Regions from separate parts of the Mesorhizobium sp. WSM4828 genome, predicted to be linked through region 3. Evidence: predicted binding sites of a transcription regulator. Region 3 holds the regulator's gene; each other region holds the start of a gene.
The links. The regulator PhoB, encoded in region 3, activates phosphate uptake and scavenging genes when phosphate is short. The targets are predictions, from matches to a motif close to TGTCATNNANCTGTCAT.
Positions count from the first base shown of each region.

Region 1: AC0L2X_RS04020 (LTA synthase family protein) is a predicted target of PhoB. The motif match lies at 1,596-1,612, and genes of this name have one in related genera.
Region 2: AC0L2X_RS05700 (alkaline phosphatase D family protein) is a predicted target of PhoB. The motif match lies at 1,938-1,954, and genes of this name have one in related genera.

Region 1 covers NZ_JBVVQK010000002.1:265,626-271,406, reverse strand. Annotated here, with positions in the region: gene fabG (3-oxoacyl-[acyl-carrier-protein] reductase) at 1-379, opposite strand, end outside; gene fabD (ACP S-malonyltransferase) at 440-1,405, opposite strand; gene AC0L2X_RS04020 (LTA synthase family protein) at 1,653-3,578, shown strand; gene AC0L2X_RS04015 (pilus assembly protein) at 3,610-5,154, opposite strand; gene rpsF (30S ribosomal protein S6) at 5,611-5,781, shown strand, end outside.
Region 2 covers NZ_JBVVQK010000003.1:196,045-201,825, forward strand. Annotated here, with positions in the region: gene AC0L2X_RS05690 (TetR/AcrR family transcriptional regulator) at 1-379, opposite strand, end outside; gene AC0L2X_RS05695 (MFS transporter) at 462-1,745, shown strand; gene AC0L2X_RS05700 (alkaline phosphatase D family protein) at 2,027-3,601, shown strand; gene AC0L2X_RS05705 (hypothetical protein) at 3,647-3,928, opposite strand; gene typA (translational GTPase TypA) at 4,127-5,781, shown strand, end outside.
Region 3 covers NZ_JBVVQK010000012.1:116,754-122,534, reverse strand. Annotated here, with positions in the region: gene pstA (phosphate ABC transporter permease PstA) at 1-685, shown strand, start outside; gene pstB (phosphate ABC transporter ATP-binding protein PstB) at 682-1,485, shown strand; gene phoU (phosphate signaling complex protein PhoU) at 1,518-2,225, shown strand; gene phoB (phosphate regulon transcriptional regulator PhoB) at 2,242-2,931, shown strand; gene AC0L2X_RS16180 (ROK family protein) at 2,941-4,185, opposite strand; gene xylF (D-xylose ABC transporter substrate-binding protein) at 4,472-5,512, shown strand; gene AC0L2X_RS16170 (sugar ABC transporter permease) at 5,655-5,781, shown strand, end outside.

The DNA of each region.
Region 1 (5,781 bases), on a different contig from region 3:
TCATCGGATGGGTAAGCTCGCGGGTCAGCCGGAACACGGCGGTCAAGTTGACCTCGAGCACGCTATCCCAGTCGGCATCAGCCATGCGTACGAACAACCCGTCCTTGGTGATGCCGGCATTGTTGACGAGGATGTCGACGCCTTCGAGATCGGCCTCCGCCTTCTGGCCGAGCGCCTTGACGTCGTCGCGATTGGAAAGATTGGCCGGGAAAAGCTTGACCCGGTCGCCCAGTTCGGCGGCCAGCGCCTCCAGTTTCTCGATACGTGTGCCGTGCAGGCCGACGATGACGCCCTGGGCATGCAGCACGCGGGCGATCGCCTCGCCGATGCCCCCCGATGCGCCGGTGACGAGCGCCTTGCGGCCGGTCAATTCGAACATTCTTGCCTCCTGATCTGAGCGAACACCCTTCGCATGGAGCGGTGTCAAATCGCCAGTTGATTATGCAAGCTTCGCCAGCGCCGCCTCGACATCCGCCGCGGATCCGATGGCAGCGGTGGCAATGTCGCCGTTGATGCGGCGGGCCAGCCCCGACAACACCTTGCCGGCGCCCACTTCGTAAAGTGTGCCGACGCCATTGCTGCCGAACCACTCCACCGTTTCGCGCCAGCGCACGCGCCCGACCACCTGTTCGACGAGGCGGCGGGCAATCTCGTCGGGATCGCTCGTCGGGGTCACCGTAACATTAGAGACCAGCGGCACGGCGGGCGCACTCTTCGTCACGGCCGCCAGCGCCTCCCGCATGATCTCGGCCGCAGGCTTCATCAATGCCGAATGGAAGGGCGCCGAGACCTGCAGCATCAGCGCCCGCTTGGCGCCCTTCTCCGTGCATAGCTTCGCCGCCAGTTCGACCGCCGGCCTGGCGCCGGAGATCACCAGCTGGCCGCCGCCATTGTCATTGGCGATCTGGCAAACCAAGGCTTGCGCGGGATCTTTGGCGGCGCCCTGGGCGGCCTCTGCGCAAGCAGCCTCGACGTCGGCCTGTTCCAGCCCGATGATCGCCGCCATGGCGCCCTCGCCGGCCGGTACAGCCGCCTGCATGGCATTGCCGCGGATACGCAACAGCTGGGCGGCGTCGGCGACCGAAACGAAACCAGCGGCCGCAAGTGCCGAATATTCACCGAGCGAGTGGCCGGCGACATAGGTGACCTCGCCGTTCAGCGAGAAGCCGCGCGCCTCCAGCGCCCGGACTGCGGCAAGTGACACCGCCATCAGCGCCGGCTGGGCATTGGTGGTCAGCGTCAGCGTCTCTTCCGGGCCTTCCCAGATCAGCTGCGATAGTTTTTCGCCGAGCGCGTCGTCGACTTCCTCGAAGATCCGCCGCGATTCCACAAAAGTATTGGCGAGGTCCTTGCCCATGCCGACAGCCTGGCTGCCCTGCCCCGGAAAGGTGAATGCGATGGCCATCGTCGGCTCCCAGCTGCTGGTTCTCGTTGCCTGTGACGCAAGGCGTGCGGCCAAGTCAAGCCCAACCTTGACCACGTAATGTCGGCCGAGTGCCTGTTTCGGCAGGCTTTTTGGCGATCACTCATGATGAAAACCGCTCACGATTTGTTTGCTGGCTCTTCTTATTTCCGCCGCAGACGCTAGGCTTTGCGTGACAGTTCGATGACAATCGAGTGACGCTTTTGTTGCGGGCCGGGGAACTATTGAAGTGGCAAAGACCAAGCAGAGCGCAGCCGAGGCGGCGCCACAGTTTCTTGAAGGCGATCCGTCGACCGGCTATCTACCGGCGCGCAAATGGCCTGTCATCCGCTATGGCCTTATCAGCTTGCTGGCTGCGGCGATCCTGGTGTTTGCCATCGAACTGATCGTGCGCGGCAACTTTGCCGGCACCATTGATTTCTTTCTGCAGCCTTTCAAACCCGGCTGGACCACGATCATCATTTTTGCGCTGATCCTCATCGGCCTCGACGCCGTGCTCGGCCGCAGCCATCAGAGCCTGATGATCGTCGCGCCGCTGACATTGTCGCTGGCGTTCGTCGGCCACCAGAAGTCGCTCTATCTCGGCGATCCGCTCTATCCGACCGATTTCCTCTATTCCCGGCAGATCGTGGCACTGATGCCGCTCCTGGTACGCGATCGCCCGGGAACCGCCATTGCCCTGGCGATCGGCATTGTCGGCGGGCTGTCGCTGCTCGTGTATGGCTGGCGGCTATGGCGCCGCCGCGTTCCGGCACTCAGCCACAAGGGCCGCCTTGCCCGGCTGACGCTGACGGTGCCGCTGATCGCCTTCTTCGTCTCCATCATGGACTATGCCACTTTCTCGTGGACGCGCGACCGGCTGCAGATCATCCCGATCATGTGGGACCAGAAGGAAAACTATGCCTCAAACGGTTTTGCGCTCGCCTTCGCGCTGAACGTCCCGATGGCCCACGTCTCGGCGCCGCCCGGCTATTCCGACAAGGCGATCGAAGCGATAGGCAAACCGCAGGTAACGGCCTCGGTACCCGCCGAGAAGCCCGACATCATCGTCGTCATGAGCGAATCCTTCTGGGATCCGACCAAGCTGCCCGGTGTCACCATCACGCCCGACCCTATCCCCAATGTGCGGGCACTGCGCACGGGCTACATGTTCTCGCCCGAGTTCGGCGGCATGACGGCCAACATCGAGTTCGAGGCCCTGACCGGCTTTTCCAACGCCTTCCTGCCGGCGGGCAGCATTCCCTACCAGCAATATGTGCGGACACCGACCCCCTCGCTGGCGACCTTCCTGAAAAGTCAGGGCTACCGGGCACGCGCCATCCATCCCGGAACCAACTGGTTCTGGAACCGGGGAGCCGTCTATGCCGATTTCGGCTTCAACGACTTCAAATCCGAGGAGACGTTGCCGCCCATGCAGAAGCGCGGACCGCTCGCGTCGGACGCAGCTATGACGGACGAGATCATCCACGAGGCCGATACCAGCGCCGAGCCGGTCTTCTTTTTCGCCGTCAGCCTGCAGAACCACGGACCATATGAGCCGTATCGCTATAACAATCCGACCCACAAGGTGCAGGCGCCGATCAGCCAATGGGCGCGTGAATCGCTGTTGAGCTATGCCGAAGGCTCTTCCGACGCGGACCGCGGCCTCGAGCGGCTGATCGAATGGGCGAAGAAACGCGAGCGGCCGACCGTCATCGCCTTCTTCGGCGACCATCTGCCGCCGCTTGGGCCGGTCTACGTCGAGACCGGCTTCCTGAAGGACAATGTCGCGCCGCGCAAGGAGGCGGCCGACCAGATGCTGCTGCACCACCAGACGCCGTTGATCGTCTGGTCGAACCGCAGCGGCCCGGCCGAGGATCTGGGCGCCGTCAGCCCGGCCTTTCTGCCCTACCATATCCTCAAGACGGCCGGCATCAGTCATCCCTATTACACCGGCTTCCTCGGCCAGTTGCGGGATCGCTACCGCGTTATCGACCGCAATCTGCTTTTGGCACCGGGGGGCGACGCCACCCCGGATTGGTCGCGTCGAAAAGAGATCGATCCGGCAATCCGCGACTTCCGTCTGCTGCAATACGACATGATGTTCGGCAAGCGCCACGCGGCACCCGATTTCTTCCCCGAAACCACAGGCAAAGTGGCTGCACACACGAGTTGAGCGGTGGCGGCGGGAGAGCGGCCGACGTCGTTCAGTTCGTCAAGTGCAGCTGCGAAATCGAGCTTCCGATCTTCAGGAAGACGCTTTCGAGCTGACTGACGTCGTTGGTCGGGTAATAATCCGACGGCGACGATGCGCAGGCCTCGTAGAGCTTGCGGTTGGCTGCGGTGTCGGCCTGCAGCAGCACTGTGAAGATCTGCACGTCCTGCTTCTTCAGCGTGTTGCATATATTGGTTGTCCAATCGTCGACATTGCGCGCAGCCGCGGTCTGGTCGCTGGATCCAAACCGACCCGAGGCCAGGAATCCGTAGGAGCCATAGTCCGACTTCTGTGGCGTATCCTTCGCGCCATAGACAACATTCTCGCCGTCGGTGAGCAGCAGCACCGTTTTGGTCGTGCCTGACGCCCTGAAAGGCGCGCCGTCGCTGTAAGGCGGTTCCGGCGAGAGCACCCGCATCCCCCATGACAAGCCTTCCGAAACATTGGTCCCGGAACCGTTCCATTCGATCATCTCACCGACGGCCTTACGCAACTTGTCGAAATCGTCGGTCAGCGGCACTATCGGCGTCGGGCAGGCCCGGTTGGGGCCGATAGTCAGCGGGCCTCTCTTGTCGTTGATCAGTTTCATCGTCGAAACACTGTACTTCGCCATGTCGCTGGTGAGGCCGGGAAGCAGGGTGACAACGGTATCGTCGAGATAGGAATTGTTGTAGCCGGTCGCTGAATTGCCGTAGGAGCTGTTTGGATTTTTAGCGTTACCTGGATCGTCCGGAGCGAAATAGGGTACAAACAGGGTGTCCGGTTTGTTTTGGTCGGGCGAAATGTCGGAAACATTGTTGGTTCCGGGCCGCGCTTCGACGCAGCCTCTCCATTCGACGGCCAATTGCTTGAACAGGTCCATATGGTTGACGCGCTTGCCGCCGACCAAGGGGAAATTGGCGCCATTGTTCGGCGATTTGCCGGCCATGTCGATCCAGGCCGGATCGTAGTCCTCGCCCTTGACGTTGACCGCGGTGACGAACGGCACCACCGCGACACGTACGCTGCGCGTCGGCGACTTCGCCGCTTCGAGCATATCGATCAGGGCCGTCGCCGCCGTCCGCAATGCGCCGATGCGATCGTTGCTGGCCATCGATCCGGTATTGTCGAGCACCAGCACGACTTCGAGCTGATTGGTCGATTCGACGGCGCCGGCATCGACGGTGATGCGCTTGTCGTTGCCGAACAGGAAGGCGAAGTTCAAGTTGACGTCCGCCGTGGCGACAGCCTTTGTCTGGATGTAATTGAGGCCCCTTTCCACGGCAAGCGTCGCTTCGGCGTTCCTCAACTCGCTGTGACCGGCGACATTGGTCTGGAAGTAGCGGTCGAAGACGTCCTTGCGCGAAGCCTCGATGTCGCCGAGATGCGAAGACGCAAGGTTCGCGGCATCGAGCGCATTCTGCAAGCTGACCTTGGCCCTCATCAAGGTGGACACGTCCACGGCAAAGGCCACGGCGGTCAGAACCGCTGGCAGCCCGAACGCCAGCATCAGGGCAAAGTTGCCGCTCTTCGAACGGCAGAATTTGTCGAAAAGCATTTTTATCCCCAAAACCGCCTTGCTGCCGACCTCGCGCAGGCTGTTGGTTTTGCATCCGCATGATGAACGACGGGTTGCCGCCACGCCCGCCGGTGCTGGAACTTCGCATGGTGGTTAAGGTCCGGTTTCAAGAAATCCGTGAAAACACCGCCATCGAGGCCCGTGGCGCTCTGGGACGGTAGGGCCGTTTGCTTCGTGGTTTGGCCTTGCTTTGCGGTCAAATTCCTGTATAGACGCCCGCAATCTGCCGGTCCTTGCTGGGGGCTGAACGGAGGGCCGGAGGTTTTTCGAAGCCTTCGCGTGAAGCCAGAAGCGCTTCCGCCTCCCGTGTCTCCGCTCTCGACCGTCTCGTCATGCTCCTTTCTTCCCCGCCTTCGCAAGGATTGCGGGTCAGAGAAGTTGCAGAGGCTTTTGCCGCCGGGAACCGGGAGAGAAACGAAGAAAGGCACGAACACTATGGCACTATACGAACATGTGTTTCTTGCCCGGCAGGACCTCTCGCAGCAGCAGGTCGATGCGCTTGTCGAACAGTACAAGGGCGTCATCACCGCGAATGGAGGGTCCGTCGGCCGGGTCGAGAACTGGGGACTGAAGTCCCTCACCTACCGGGTCAACAAGAACCGGAAG
Region 2 (5,781 bases), on a different contig from region 3:
CAGGTTCGGGATATTCGACCGCGGCATTGGTCATGCCGCAGCCGCGATAATCGGGCCTTTGCGTGCGCTTGCCGACACGCGTCAGAAAAGCGACGATCTGGGCGCGTGGGTCGCCGGGATGGGCGTCCACCGCCTCGTCGAAACGCTCCCAGAATTCGAGGTCATAGTGCCGGAGGTAGGATGCGGCCAACTCGTCCTTGGACGGAAAGCTGCGGTAGAGGCTGGGCTTGGTGACGCCGGCACGCCGTACGATCTCATCGACGCCGATCGCCCTGATGCCTTGCCGGTAGAACAGGTCGCGCGCGACCTGGAGAATCCGTTCGGCGGCGCGAGGCGGCGGTGCGTCATTGGCCTTGATCGTTGGTTCAATGCTTTTCATGCCTGGTCTGCCGATTAGCTGGTTGACAATGTTACCGGTCGGTACGTATGTTTCGCGCTCCTGCAACGTACCGGTCAGTAACATGATAGCTCAATCCCGCCCGTTTGGCCAGCGCTACGCTTTCGTCGTGGTCGCCGTCATCTTCCTTTGCCTGCTGATCGCAGCGGGTCTGCGTTCGGCGCCGGCAGTCATGATGCTGCCGCTGGAGAACAGTTTCGGCTGGCGGCGCGATGTGGTGTCGCTGGCGGCGGCCACCGGCATCTTCCTCTATGGCCTGACCGGGCCGTTTGCCGCGGCGCTGATGGAGCGGATCGGGCTGCGCCGCACCTTGCTTGCTGCGCTGCTTTTGATGTCGGGATCGACCGCGCTCAGCCTGTTGATGACCAAGCCGTGGCATCTGCTCCTCACCTGGGGCGTGTTTTCCGGCATCAGTTCGGGCGCTGTCGCCACCGTGCTCGGCGCGACCATCGTCAACCGCTGGTTCAAGACCAATCGCGGCTTGGTGATGGGACTGATGTCGGCCTCCAGCGCCACCGGGCTGCTGGTCTTCCTGCCGCTGCTCGCCTCGCTCGCCCAGTCGGGCGGCTGGAAGCCGGTCGCCCTTGCCATAGCAGTGGCCACCGCTGCCTTGGTGCCGCTGGTTTATATGCTGGTGCCGGAGCGCCCGGCTGCGATTGGCATGGTGCGTTACGGTGCCGAGGCCGACGACGTGCCGCCGGTGCCGCCGGCCTCGCAAGGCAATTTCCTCGCGCATACGCTGAGCACGTTGCGCCGAGCCGCCGGTACGCGTGTGTTCTGGTACCTGTTTGCTACCTTCTTTGTTTGCGGCTTCACCACCAACGGGCTGGTCGGCACGCATCTGATCGCCTTTTGCGGCGACATGGGCATCGGCGAAGTGCAGGCCGCCGGCCTGCTGTCGATGATGGGCATTTTCGACCTGATCGGCACGACGCTGTCGGGCTGGCTCACCGACCGTTTCGACCCGCGCAAGCTGCTCGGCGTCTATTACGGCATCCGCGGCCTGTCGCTGATCTATTTGCCCTATTCCGGCTTCTCGGCGACCAGCCTGATCATCTTCGCCGTGTTTTACGGATTGGACTGGATCGCCACGGTGCCGCCGACGCTCAGGCTTTCCAACGAGGCGTTCGGCGACCGCAGCGGGCCGATCGTCTTCGGCTGGATCGTCGCCGGCCATCAGGTCGGTGCGGCGACGGCGGCCTTTTTCGGCGGCACCATGCGCGAGCTGCAAGGCAACTACGAGCTTGCCTTCCTGATCGCCGGCATGACGGCAATAGCCGCCGCCTGCATATCGCTGCTGATCAATACCGCCCGCCCGGCGTTTGATCCGGAACCGCAGGCGGCTTGAGCTGCAACGGCTGAGCGCTAATCTCCCCTCTTGAGGGGGAGATGGCCGCGAAGCAGCCAGAGGGGGTCGGTCCGACCGGGCCAGGCCCCCGTATAGCAGACGCAGGAGGTCGGCGCTTCTCGCGAGACGACCCCTCTGTCGCCTTTCGGCGACATCTCCCCCTCAAGGAGGGAGATTCGCCAGCCTGTTCACTGTTATCAAACCTTCATCGTTTCGAAATGTGCCTGAAACATTGAAGCTGGAGCTTGGCGGCGACGTTCAACGCCATCCAGGAGACAGCCATGAACAAGATTTCGATGACGCGGCGCGCTTTCGTCACGTCGGCCAGCGCCGTTGGCCTGGTCGGCGCGTCGGGCCTCGCCCTTCCCTATTACTCGCGCGCCAATCAGCGCCCGGCTTTCACCCATGGCATCCAGTCCGGCGACGTCGACGCGACCAGCGGCATGGTCTGGACGCGCACGGACCGGCCGTCGCGCGTCATGTTCGAAGTGTCGTCGACGGAAAGCTTCGCCAATGCCGTCCGCTTAGCGCCGCTCGATACCTCGCCGGCCAGCGATTATACAGTGAAGCGGCTGCTTACCGAGCTCGCTTCCGACCAGGACATTTTCTACCGCATGGTCGCGGCCGATCTTGCCGATATCAATGTCGTGTCCGAGCCGATCGTCGGCCGCTTCCGCACGGCACCTGCCTCGAAGCGCGACATTCGTTTCGCCTGGTCGGGCGACACCGCCGGCCAAGGCTGGGGCATCGACGAGACCGGCATGAAGACCTACGCCACGATCGCCAAGCACACGCCCAACTTCTTCCTGCATTCGGGCGACACGGTCTATGCCGATGGCGCGATGAAGGACGAGGTCGACCTGCCCAGTGGCGGCAAATGGAAAAACACAGTGCTGATCGACGAGAAGCGCAAGGTTGCCGAGACGCTGGACGAGTACCGCGGCCAGTGGAAGTACAATTTGATGGACAGGAACGTGCTGGGGCTCAACGCCATCTGCCCGACCTTCTATCAGTGGGACGACCATGAGGTGCTGAACAACTGGTCGGATTCGAAGGACCTGAGCGCCGACGACCGCTACACCGAAAAATCGATCCATGTGCTGGCGGCACGTGCGGCGCGCGCCTTCCATGAAATGACGACGATCCGTTACGAGCCGTCGGAGCCCGGCCGCGTCTACCGCAAGATCGTCTATGGTCCGCTGCTCGACGTGTTCTTCCTCGACATGCGTTCCTACCGCGGCCCCAACGGTCCGGATATGCAGGAGACGATGACGCCGCAATCGCGCATCCTCGGTGAACAGCAGATCAAGTGGCTGAAGCGTGAACTGGCGAATTCCAACGCAACCTGGAAAATCATCGCCGCCGACATGCCGCTCGGCCTCGTCGTCTGGAACGACGGCACCAAGAAGGTAGGGGCCGAGGCGGTCAGCAATGGCGACAATGGCCCGGCCAAGGGGCGTGAGCTGGAAATTGCCGACCTTCTTCGCTATATAAAGAACGCTGGTATCAGCAACACTGTCTGGCTCACCGCAGACGTGCATTACACAGCCGCGCATTACTACAATCCGGACAAGGCGCAGTTCCAGGACTTCAACCCGTTTTGGGAATTCGTTTCGGGTCCGATCCATTCCGGCACCTTCGGGCCTAATGGTTTCGACATGACATTCGGCCCGGAGCTGAAGTTCATAAAGGCACCGACTGCCGAACAGGGTCAAAACCTGCCGCCGTCGGCCGGCCTGCAGTTCTTCGGGCTCGTCGACATCGACGGCGCCACCGAGCAGTTGACGGTGCGGCTGATGGATCGCGACGACAGCGAACTCTACAAGGTCACGCTCGATCCGGTGCGGTCGGCGTGAGTGATTGCGTCCTACCCTCGGGCCAGCCCGAGGGTAGGACGTATATCAATCGGGATAGCAGACGACGGGAATGTTGGGCCAGACGGCGCTGTCGCATCCGGCATTTTGCTGCCGCTGCTTGAAGGCGGTGCTGACCGGCCCAGTCACCACCGGATCGACGCCGTCGGGAGCATCGGCAAAAAGCTGCTCCGCCGACCGCTTGTCGGACGGCAAAGCAGTCCGCGTCTCCTTGAACGACGCCGCCGACTGCGCCGCGCCTGCCGCGAGGAGGACGGCGAGTGCGCTACATGCCAAAATCGGCCGGAGTCTGTTGCCTATCTCGATCATGAAATTCGAACTGTCCGGACCATGAAAGGTTCCGCCTTGGTTAATAATTCCACTTCACACCAAGACATTTAAGATTTGGTGACTTTATTTGGTGGCTCGCCTCCTCTTTCGCAATTGCGAAAAACCCTGTATGAGCCGCCCAACCGAAAGAGGCAGCGCCTTTTGGCCTGCTGCCTGCAACGCTCCCGAGACCAAAACATGAAAATCCGCAATATCGCGATCATCGCGCACGTCGACCATGGAAAAACCACCCTCGTCGACCAGCTTCTGAAACAGTCCGGCTCGTTCCGCGACAACCAGCGTGTTGCCGAACGCGCCATGGATTCGAACGATCTCGAAAAGGAACGCGGCATCACCATCCTGGCCAAGGCGACCTCGGTCGACTGGAAGGACACCCGCATCAACATCGTCGACACACCCGGCCATGCCGACTTCGGCGGCGAGGTCGAGCGCATCCTGTCGATGGTGGATTCGGCCATCGTGCTGGTCGACGCCGCCGAGGGGCCGATGCCGCAGACCAAATTCGTGGTCGGCAAGGCACTCAAGGTCGGATTGAAGCCGATCGTCGTCATCAACAAGATCGACCGGCCGGATGCCCGCTATGTCGAAGTGGTCAACGAGGTGTTCGACCTCTTTGCAGCACTTGACGCCACCGACGAGCAGCTCGACTTCCCTATCCTTTACGGTTCAGGCCGCGACGGCTGGGTCTCGGAAAACCCCGAAGGTCCGAAGGACCAGGCTCTGGCGCCGCTGTTCGACCTCGTCATCAAGCACGTGCCGGCGCCGACCGTTCATCCTGGGCCGTTCCGCATGATCGGCACCATCCTGGAAGCCAATCCGTTCCTCGGCCGCATCATCACCGGCCGTATCGAATCCGGCACGCTGAAATCCAACCAGGCGGTCAAGGTCCTGCACCATGACGGCACCCAGGTCGAAACCGGCCGAATCTCGAAAATCCTCGCTTTCCGCGGGCTCGAGCGCCAGCCCATCGACGAGGCGCAGGCGGGCGACATCGTCGCTATTGCCGGCCTGTCGAAGGGCACCGTCGCCGACACGTTCTGCGACCTGTCGGTGACCGAACCGCTGCACGCGCAGCCGATCGATCCGCCGACCGTGACGATGTCGTTCCTCGTCAACGATTCCCCGCTGGCCGGCACCGAGGGCGACAAGGTGACCAGCCGCGTCATCCGCGACCGCCTGCTGCGCGAGGCCGAAGGCAATGTCGCGCTGAAGATCGAGGAATCGCCGGACAAGGATTCGTTCTTCGTCTCCGGCCGCGGCGAGTTGCAGCTGGCCGTGCTGATCGAGACGATGCGCCGCGAAGGTTTTGAGATCGCCGTGTCGCGGCCGCGCGTCGTCATGCAGAAGGGCGAGAACGGCGAATTGCTGGAGCCGGTCGAGGAAGTCGTCATCGACGTCGACGAGGAGCATGCCGGCGTCGTCGTGCAGAAGATGTCGGAGCGCAAGGCCGAGATGGTCGAGCTGCGCCCTTCGGGCGGCAATCGCCAGCGCATCGTCTTCCACGCACCGACGCGCGGCCTGATCGGCTACCAGTCGGAGTTGCTGACCGACACACGCGGCACCGCCGTGATGAACCGGCTGTTCCATGCCTATGAACCCTACAAGGGCGAATTGCCGGGCCGTACCAACGGCGTGCTGATCTCCAACGAACAGGGTGAATCGGTGGCTTACGCCATGTGGAACCTGGAAGACCGCGGCCCGATGGTCATCGACCCCGGTGTCAAGGTCTATCAGGGCATGATCATCGGCATCCATTCCAGGGACAACGACCTCGAAGTCAACGTGCTCAAGGGCAAGAAGCTGACCAACATCCGTGCCGCCGGCAAGGACGA
Region 3 (5,781 bases):
GACGCCACCACCCGGCGAGGCGGGCGGCCTGCTCAACGCCATCGCCGGCAGCCTGCTGATGACGATCATCGCGGTTGTCGTCGGCACGCCGATCGGCGTGCTGGCGGGAACCTACATGGCCGAGTATGGACGTTTCTCGCGCATCACCACCGTCGTCCGCTTCATCAACGACATCCTGTTGTCGGCGCCGTCGATCATCATCGGCTTGTTCGTCTATGAATTGATGGTGCGGCCAATGGGGCATTTCTCGGCCATTGCCGGTGCCGTGGCGCTTGCCATCCTGGTCATTCCGGTGGTCGTGCGCACCACCGAAGACATGCTCAACCTGGTACCGAACGCGTTGCGCGAAGCCGGCGCCGCGATCGGCGCGCCGCGCTGGGTGGTGATCCGTTCGGTCGCCTATCGCGCCGCATTGTCCGGCATCGTTACCGGCATATTGCTGGCGATAGCACGCATTTCCGGCGAGACGGCGCCGCTGCTCTTCACTGCGCTCAACAACCAGTTCTGGTCGAGCAATATCAACGCGCCGATGGCCAGCCTGCCGGTGACCATCTTCCAGTTCGCTCTCAGCCCTTACGAGGAATGGCAGCAGCTGGCGTGGACCGGCGCACTCATAATCACCCTGACGGTTCTGGGCTTGAGCATCCTCGCCCGCAGCCTTACCGGACGCAGAGAGGACAGATGACGCAGATGTTGTCCCCAGACATGACGATGACCGAAACGGTCGCCGAGAAGACGAAGATCGAGGTCAAGAACCTCAACTTCTACTACGGCCAGAGCAAGGCGCTGAAGGACATTAGCCTGTCGCTGCCCGAGCGCAGTGTCACGGCCTTCATCGGCCCATCGGGCTGCGGGAAATCGACGCTGCTGCGTGTGTTCAACCGCATCTATGAGCTCTACCCGAAACAGACGGCCGAGGGCCAGGTGCTGCTCGACGGCAAGAACATTCTCGACCGGTCGCAAGATCTCAATCTGCTGCGCACCAAGATCGGCATGGTGTTCCAGAAGCCGACGCCGTTCCCGATGTCGATCTACGAGAACATCGCCTTCGGCGTCAGGCTCTACGAGAACCTCGGCAAGTCCGAGATGGACGGCCGCGTCGAACAGGCGTTGAAGCGCGCCGCGCTGTGGAGCGAGGTCAAGGACAAGCTCAACGCCAGCGGCTTGAGCCTGTCCGGCGGCCAGCAGCAGCGGCTCTGCATCGCCCGCACCGTGGCGGTGAAGCCGGAAGTCATTCTGCTCGACGAACCGGCGTCCGCACTCGACCCGTTGTCGACCGCAAAAATCGAGGAGCTGATCGACGAATTGCAAGCCGACTACACGATCGTCATCGTCACCCACAACATGCAGCAGGCGGCGCGCGTGTCGCGCCAGACCGCCTTCATGTATCTGGGTGAACTGGTCGAGTTCGACCGGACCGAGAAGATCTTCACGTCGCCCCGAGAGAAGCGCACGCAGGATTACATCACCGGCCGCTTCGGCTGAGCCGTTCCGATCATGCATATGAGGACAGGACCATGGGCGAACACACAGTCGCTTCTTTCGACGAGGATCTCGAGCAGATCAGCAAGCTGATCCGCGACATGGCCGACCTCGCCGGTTCGATGGTCGGCGGGGCGACCAAGGCCCTGTTGAATTCCGACAACGTGTTGGCGCAACGCGTCGTTTCCGACGACGCCATCATGGATGCGCGTCAACGCGAACTGGACGACCGCGCCATCACCCTGATCGCCAAACGCCAGCCGATGGCCCACGATCTCCGCCATGTGGTCGGAGCGATCCGCATGGCCGGCGACCTCGAACGCATCGGCGACCTTGCCAAGAATATCGCCAAGCGTGTGAGTGCGGTCGGCCTCAGCGTCACGCCGCGCGACTTGTCGCATTCCATCGACGCGATGGCGCAGCTGGTGCTCATCCAGGTGCAGGGCGTTATCGAGGAATATGCTGCAGGCGATGCGGCCGCGTTGGCCAAGCTGCGTGCCGCCGACGAGCGCATCGACGTCAAATACACGTCCGTGTTCCGCGAGCTGTTGACCTACATGATGGAAGATCCGCGCAACATCACTGCTTGCACGCATCTGCTGTTCTGCGCCAAGAATCTGGAGCGGATCGGCGACCATGTTACCAACATCGCCGAAAATGCGTACTATGTGCTGACCGGCGAGCAATTGCCGGTCAATCGTCCGAAGCAGGACGAAACGACAATGTCCGCGCCGGTGACATGATGGGGGTGCCCAGCCGATGATCGCACCACGCATAATGGTGGTGGAGGACGAGGAGCCGTTGGGTGTGCTGCTCCGCTACAATCTCGAATCCGAAGGCTACCAGGTCGAGGTAGTGACACGCGGCGACGAAGCCGAGATCCGTTTACAGGAGAATGTGCCCGACCTTCTGGTGCTCGACTGGATGATACCAGCGGTTTCCGGCATCGAGCTCTGTCGTCGGTTGCGGGTGCGCCCCGAAACCGAGCGGTTGCCGATCATCATGCTGACCGCGCGCGGCGAGGAGAGCGACCGGGTGCGCGGTCTTTCGACCGGCGCCGACGACTATCTGGTCAAACCGTTTTCGACGCCGGAATTCATGGCCAGGGTCAAGGCGCTGCTGCGCCGCGCCAAGCCGGAAGTGCTGTCCAGCGTGCTGAAGGTCGGCGACATCGTGCTCGATCGCGAATCGCACAGGGTCTATCGCAAGAAGAGCGAGATCAGGCTCGGGCCGACCGAATTCCGGCTGCTCGAATTCATGATGCGGCATCCGGGCCGCGTGTTCTCGCGCAGCCAGTTGCTCGATAATGTCTGGGGCGAGACGATCTATATCGACGAACGCACAGTGGACGTGCATGTCGGCCGGCTGCGCAAAGCGGTCAACAACGGCCGCATGCCGGATGTCATCCGCACCATCCGCGGTGCCGGTTATGCGATCAGGGAAGATTGATCCGCCTGGTCAGGCTACGTGCTTTCTGACGCCGGGCCTCATTTGCGCGCCCGGCGCGAAAATCTCCTGGTCGACGAAGCTTAACGCCCGCATCGCGCAGCCTTCGCGGATCAGCGGCAATTCGTTTGGTTCGGTGTCGAAGGAGATCGAGCCCGAATGCTGGCCACCGGCGGTCTGGGCGATGGCCTCGCGCAAGGCCGGCTCGATCAGATCGAAGGCAGCGGCACTGGCGCCGACCATCGCGACCGGCGCCGGATCGATCAGCGCGAACAGCGAGCCGAGACCGAAACCCAGCGCTTCGCCGGCCTTGCGGTAGGCCTCGCGTTCCGGCCCATCCTTCTCGCGCGCCCGGGCCGCCAGTGCGCGCATGTCGGCGTCGCTGACGTCGGCGACCGGTTCGCTGTCTTCGCTCATCTGCCTGGCGTTGCGCCAGATGGCGTAGTTGCCGGCATAGGCCTCGATGCAGCCGCGCCGCCCGCAACGGCAGAGCGCGCCGCCCGGACGATGGATCATGTGGCCAAATTCGCCGCCCGAGGAATGCGTGCCGGTGAACAGTTCGCCCTTCAGCACCAGCCCCATGCCGATGCCATGCGAAAGCAGGATGGCGATGAAGTCGTCGCGATAGCGATCCGGATTGCGCCAGCGCAAAGCCACCGCCATCATGTTGCAGTCGTTCTCCACCGTTGCCGGGATGCCGAATTCGTCCTCCAGCATGTCGGCAAAGGCGATGTCGGTCTGCGGCGTGATCGGCGACCACAGCATGGCGCGTGCAGGGGAGTCGGTAATGCCCTGGATAGCCAGCGCGATGCGGGCGACACTGCGGACGTCAAGGTCTGGATCCTCAAGCCGGCGCCGGACGATGGCCATGCATTCACGGATCAACTCGTCGCGCGGCATGGTCAGCGTGTCCAGCCGGCGCTGTTCCTCGGCGACCACCTGTCCCGCATAGTCGATAATGGCGGCCGACAGGAAATTCAGCGACAACACCACGGTCAACACCGCCGCAGCTTCCGGGTTGAGGGCGAGGCCGACCTGCGGACGACCGCGTTTCAACGAAACGGGCTCGCTTGCCTTGCTCTCGGCGAGGATGCCTTCCCGTATCAGGTCGGAGGAGATCGCCGATATGGTCGAATGGCTGAGGCCGGTGGTTGCTGCGATCTCAGTACGCGATGGCTGGCCGGCCCGGCGCACCGCCGAGATCACCATCGCCCGGTTGCGCCGGCGCAAATCGTCATGGCGGATTCCGACCGACATCGTTTTGCTTTCCTCCCGGTTGCCGCGGCCGCTCATGAACCGGAAGCCGTCGGTAATGTCCGACAAATAGTGTCGGATGCAGGCAAATAGTGTCAGATGCCGGTGGCGCTGTCATCGTTTATTCCGACGCTCGAAAAAACTCGCAGAGTCATCAAAATCCATCAGAATCGATGTTGACAGCAGCCGGAGATCGGGCCAGTATTTTTTCGAGGCTCGAAAAAATTAGAGCTTCTAAGGTGGTCTTTGAGCCAATTGGTCACGCCGTACGCGGCGCAGGGAGGATATGATGAAGAAATTCACGACCGCCATTCTGGCGGGTGTCGCCATGACGCTGGCGCTGGCGTCGGTGGCGCAGGCTAAAGACAAGGTCATCGGCGTCTCCTGGTCGAACTTCCAGGAAGAGCGCTGGAAGACCGACGAGGCCGCAATGAAGGCGGCCATCGAGGCCGCAGGCGACAAGTATATTTCCGCCGACGCGCAGTCCAACCCCGGCAAGCAGCTCACCGACGTCGAGAGCCTGATCTCGCAGGGCGCCAACGCACTGATCATCCTGGCCCAGGACGCTTCAGCCATCGGGCCAGCCGTGCAAAAGGCGCTGGACGAAGGTATTCCGGTTGTCGGCTACGACCGGCTGATCGAGAACAAGGACGTCTTTTACCTGACCTTTGATAACAAGGAAGTCGGCCGCATGCAGGCCCGCGAAGTGTTCAAGGTGAAGCCGGAAGGCAACTACGTCTTCATCAAGGGCTCGGGTGCCGATCCGAATGCCGATTTCCTGTTTGCCGGTTCGATGGAAGTGCTGAAGGACGCTATCGACAGCGGCAAGATCAAGAATGTCGGCGAGGCCTATACCGACGGCTGGCTGCCGGCCAACGCCCAGAAGAACATGGAACAATTCCTGACGGCGAACGACAACAAGGTCGATGCCGTGGTCGCCGCCAACGACGGCACTGCCGGCGGCGTCGTCGCCGCGCTGACGGCGCAAGGGCTGGCCGGATCTGTTCCGGTCTCGGGCCAGGACGGCGACCACGCCGCGCTGAACCGCATCGCGCTCGGCACACAGACCGTGTCGGTGTGGAAGGACGCGCGCGAGCTCGGCAAGAACGCCGCCGAGATCGCCTCGCAACTGGCCGACGGCAAGCAGATGACCGACATTGCCGGCGTGAAGGATTTCACCACGCCCGGCGGCAATACCGTCAAGTCGCTGTTCCTGACCCCGGTCGCCATCACCAAGGATAACCTCAACGTCGTCATCGACGCCGGCTGGATCAAGAAAGAAGAGGTCTGCGCCGGCGTGGCGGCGGGCACTGTTGCAGTCTGCAACTGAGCCGACGTTTCCGAGACGTCCGAACGCCGCGGCCGCTCGCCGCGGCGTTTTTTCAAGAAGAGTTGTTTTTCCGCTTCCGGCGGATAACTTCTAGGCTGCTTCCGGCATCCGCGGCAGACGGCAACCCGGCGGGAGAAACAAGATGACCGACACAACTTCGAACACGCCGGTCGACGGCACGGCAGACCGGGCGCGTGAATCCGAGCTCGGCATCGTTGCCCGATTTCTCAAGGCAACCGAACTCGACACGCGCATGCTCGGCATGGTCG